DNA from 2 places in the Blautia sp. OM07-19 genome. Region 2 is predicted to be linked to the other one. Evidence: riboswitches for the same ligand, from Rfam matches in the RefSeq annotation. Region 2 holds a riboswitch; the other holds the start of a gene.
What was found. Region 2 has a riboswitch for ZMP and ZTP ahead of DXC01_RS08640 (IMP cyclohydrolase). Riboswitches for the same ligand answer to the same signal wherever they lie in the genome.
Positions count from the first base shown of each region.

Region 1 (2,472 bases), on a different contig from region 2:
ATTCCTTCTGCCATGCAGACGGAAGCTATCACCTGATGGGCTGCATGCTGAGCGCAGCATCCTGTAACAAATGGTGGGCAGAGGAAATCCTTCAGACCAAGGATTTCGCAGCAGAGCAGGCACCGATCCAGAAACTCGGCGAAAACAATGTATTCTTCCTTCCATACCTGATGGGAGAAAGATCACCACATAACAATCCTGACGCAAGAGGTGTATTCTTCGGAATGTCCATGGACACTACAAGAGCAGATATGACACAGGCTGTTCTCGAAGGCGTAGCCTTCGGACTTCGCGATTCCCTCGAAGTTGCAAGAAAACTTGGTATCAAGATCGAACGAACCAAGATCTGCGGCGGCGGCGCAAAGAGCCCGCTCTGGAAAAAGATTATTGCAAATGTGATGAACCTCAAAGTTGATGTTCTCGACGTAGAAGAAGGACCGTCCATGGGTGGCGCCATGTTGGCTGCTGTAGGATGTGGGGCTTATCCGGATGTTGAGACCATCGGAAAGAAGATGGCTCACGTCGTTGACACCGTTGAGCCGGAGGAAGAACTTGTGGCGAAGTACGAAGAAAAGTATCAGAAGTTTAAGAAACTGTATCCGGCCCTTAAACCACTTTTCTAGGGTACTGCCCCGATTCCCGCAGTTTGGAAACTGCAAAACCTTATGCGAGGGGAGGGCACTCGAAGTTGCGAAGGCCGTTCTCCCCTCGCGCTCCCCACCGGGCCACGCCTGGTGCATCAGGACAGAACGGGCTGACGTTAAATAATAGTATGATAAAATAACAAATTTTATTTAAGTTTTCCTTATGTTTTATAAAAAAACATAATAATCGCGACAATTTATTGACAAATGACAATAAATATGATAATCTTTTCTCACCAAGTAAATAGAGTCTCCGGTGACTGACGGAATTGTGGAGATACCACGAGGGAGCAGGAGATTTGTAACGCCGACCGTCTGGGCAGTATTTGAGGGTAACTCAGATACTGCTTTTTTTAATAAGAAAAGAGGGCTTATTAAAAATCAACGCCATGGTTGCTTGGTGACGGGGCAATCACGACAGGCGTTATCGGCAAAGAAAGGAGAAAATTATGGGATTCAAAAGTGACATCGAAATCGCACAGGAGTGCACAATGGAGCCGATCACCAAGATCGCAGAAAAAGCAGGCATTGACGACAAATATCTGGAGCAGTACGGTAAGTACAAAGCAAAGATCGATTACAATCTCCTGAAAGAAAGCGACAAAAAGGACGGCAAGCTGATTCTTGTAACCGCTATCAACCCGACACCGGCAGGTGAAGGAAAGACAACAACAACAGTAGGTCTTGCAGACGGTATGCAGAGACTCGGCAAGAGCGTTATGGTAGCTCTCCGTGAGCCATCCCTCGGACCGGTATTCGGTGTTAAGGGCGGCGCAGCAGGCGGCGGCTATGCACAGGTAGTTCCGATGGAGGACATCAACCTTCACTTCACAGGTGACTTCCATGCGATCGGAGCAGCAAACAACCTGCTCGCAGCAATGATCGACAATCATATCTTCCAGGGCAACGCTCTGAACATCGATCCAAGAAAGATCACATGGAGAAGATGCGTGGACATGAACGACCGTCAGCTCCGTAACGTAGTAGACGGCCTCGGTGGAAGAACAAACGGAATGCCGCGTGAAGACGGATATGACATCACCGTTGCATCTGAGATCATGGCAGTCCTTTGTCTTGCAAGTGACATCAAAGACCTGAAAGAAAGACTTTCCAGAATTATTATCGGATATACCTACGGTAAAGTATCCGAGCAGAAACCGGTAACAGCAGGTGACCTCCATGCAGAAGGCGCTATGACAGCTCTCCTGAAAGACGCCCTGAAACCGAACCTCGTTCAGACACTGGAACACGTTCCGGCGATCGTACACGGCGGACCATTCGCAAACATCGCTCATGGATGTAACTCCGTAACAGCAACCAAGATGGCAATGAAACTTGCTGATTATGCGATCACAGAAGCAGGATTCGGTGCAGACCTTGGTGCAGAGAAATTCCTCGATATCAAATGCCGTATGGCAGACCTGCATCCAAGTGCAGTTGTTATCGTAGCAACCGTACGTGCTCTGAAATACAACGGCGGCGTAGCCAAAGCTGACCTCAACAACGAAAACCTGGAAGCTCTTGAAAAAGGTATCCCGAACCTTCTGAAACATGTAAGCAACATCAAGAACGTATACAAACTTCCTTGCGTAGTTGCCATCAACGCATTCCCGACCGACACCAAGGCAGAGCTTGACTTCGTAGAAGCTAAGTGCAAAGAACTCGGCGTAAACGTAGCTCTTTCTGAAGTATGGGCAAAAGGCGGAGAAGGCGGAATCAAACTTGCAGAAGAAGTTCTTCGCCTCGTAGAAGAACCAAACGACTTTACTTATGCATATGAACTGGAAGGATCTATCGAAGATAAACTGAACCAGATCGTGCAGAAAGT
Region 1 covers NZ_QULA01000024.1:15,477-17,948, reverse strand. Annotated here, with positions in the region: gene xylB (xylulokinase) at 1-623, shown strand, start outside; ZMP/ZTP riboswitch at 891-972, shown strand; gene DXC01_RS14515 (formate--tetrahydrofolate ligase) at 1,094-2,472, shown strand, end outside.
Region 1: linked by a shared signal. The riboswitch ahead of DXC01_RS14515 (formate--tetrahydrofolate ligase) and the one ahead of DXC01_RS08640 (IMP cyclohydrolase) in region 2 are both predicted to bind ZMP and ZTP.

Region 2 (2,472 bases):
ACTTAAAAGGTCTGATCACGATCAAGGATATCGAGAAACAGATCAAATATCCACTTGCAGCCAAGGACGCACAGGGACGTCTGCTCTGCGGTGCAGCCGTTGGTATCACAGCTAACGTTCTTGCACGTGTAGATGCACTTGTTAAGGCAAATGTAGACGTTATCGTTGTAGACTCCGCACATGGACATTCCGAGAATATCCTCCGTGCAGTACGCCAGATCAAGGATGCATATCCGGATCTTCAGGTGATCGCAGGAAACGTTGCCACAGGAGCAGCTACCAAGGCTCTGATCGATGCCGGTGTAGATGCTGTCAAAGTTGGTATCGGACCTGGTTCCATCTGTACGACACGTGTCGTTGCAGGTATCGGTGTTCCACAGATCACAGCTGTTATGGACTGCTATGAAGTAGCTAACCGCTATGGTATCCCGATCATCGCAGATGGCGGAATCAAATACTCCGGAGATATCACCAAGGCGATCGCAGCAGGAGCCAATGTCTGCATGATGGGAAGCATCTTTGCAGGATGCGACGAGAGCCCGGGAACTTTCGAACTGTACCAGGGACGTAAATACAAAGTATACCGTGGTATGGGATCTATCGCAGCCATGGAGAACGGCAGCAAGGACCGCTACTTCCAGCAGGATGCGAAGAAACTCGTTCCGGAAGGTGTAGAAGGACGTGTAGCATACAAGGGACATGTTGAGGACACTGTATTCCAGCTTATGGGCGGTCTTCGTTCCGGTATGGGATATTGTGGAGCAGAAACCATTGAGAAGCTTAAGACAACCGGAAAATTCATCAAGATCTCCGCTGCATCCCTCAAAGAATCTCATCCGCACGACATCCACATCACCAAGGAAGCTCCGAACTACAGCGTGGATGAATAATTGTTTTGATTTTTATTCTTGCGAAACTAAATAAAGTAGTATATTATGTAATTGTTCGCAGGTAGTATCCCGCGAGGTGTTTTGCCATGAATATGGCAAAATCCCGAGACATACAGGGCAAAATGCTATCACCGTAGGTGATTTGGAAGGCATTTTGACCAAGTTACTGTGAACGAAGTGAACAGTAACATATTATGATATTATAACGACTGCATGACTGGCGGAAGTAGGATCACCTACAGGGAGTGCAGTAAGTAACGTGCCGACCGCCTGGGCAGCCTGTGTAAGCAACAGACTACCCAGGCGGTTTTTGTATCTTATTACAACACTAAAGGAGACGAATCATGGAAAGAATTTCACTGGAAAATGAACTGAAAAGCAACTCTTATCCGGGAAGAGGAATCATCATTGGACGTTCCGCAGACGGAACCAAAGCAGTAACAGCTTATTTTATCATGGGAAGAAGTGAAAACAGCAGGAATCGAGTATTTGTCGAGGATGGAGAGGGAATCCGCACACAGGCATTTGATCCATCCAAACTGACAGATCCGAGCCTGATCATTTATGCTCCGGTACGTGTACTGGGAAATAAGACAATTGTGACAAACGGCGATCAGACAGACACGATCTATGAAGGAATGGACAAACAGCTCACCTTCGAACAGTCCTTAAGATCCCGCGAATTTGAGCCGGACGGACCGAACTATACACCAAGGATCTCCGGTGTCATGCACATCGAAAACGGCGAATACAGTTACGCAATGTCAATCCTCAAGAGCAACAACGGAAATCCGGATGCCTGCCTCCGTTACACTTACGCATACGAAAAAGCAATTCCAGGTGAGGGACGTTTCATCCACACTTACAAATGCGACGGAAATCCGCTCCCAAGCTTTGAAGGAGAACCGAAACTCGTAGATATTCCGGACGATATGGAAGCATTCACAGAACTTCTCTGGAACAGCCTGAACGAAGACAACAAAGTTTCCCTGTTTGTACGTTACATCGACATCGCAACAGGAAACTATGAGACAAAGATCGTAAACAAAAACAAGTAAGATACGGAGGATGAGATAAGATGAACGAATTACAGTTAAAATACGGATGCAACCCGAACCAGAAACCTTCCAGGATCTACATGGAGGACGGAAGTGAGCTTCCGATCAAAGTTCATTCAGGAAGACCTGGATATATCAACTTCCTCGATGCATTCAATGGCTGGCAGCTTGTACGAGACCTCAAGAAAGCAACAGGACTTCCGGCAGCAACTTCTTTCAAGCATGTTTCTCCTGCAGGTGCAGCAGTCGGACTTCCGCTGACAGAAACACTTGCAAAGATCTACTGGGTAGACGATATGAACTGGAAAGAATTTTCCCCGCTTGCCTGCGCTTATGCAAGAGCGAGAGGCGCAGACCGTATGTCTTCTTTCGGTGATTTTATTTCTCTTTCTGATGTCTGCGACAAAGACACAGCAATGCTGATCAAGAGAGAAGTTTCCGATGGCGTGATCGCACCGGGTTACACAGAGGAAGCCCTTGAGATCCTCAAACAGAAGAAAAAAGGCAATTACAACGTGATCGAG
Region 2 covers NZ_QULA01000009.1:80,708-83,179, reverse strand. Annotated here, with positions in the region: gene guaB (IMP dehydrogenase) at 1-890, shown strand, start outside; ZMP/ZTP riboswitch at 1,094-1,173, shown strand; gene DXC01_RS08640 (IMP cyclohydrolase) at 1,235-1,948, shown strand; gene DXC01_RS08635 (phosphoribosylaminoimidazolecarboxamide formyltransferase) at 1,969-2,472, shown strand, end outside.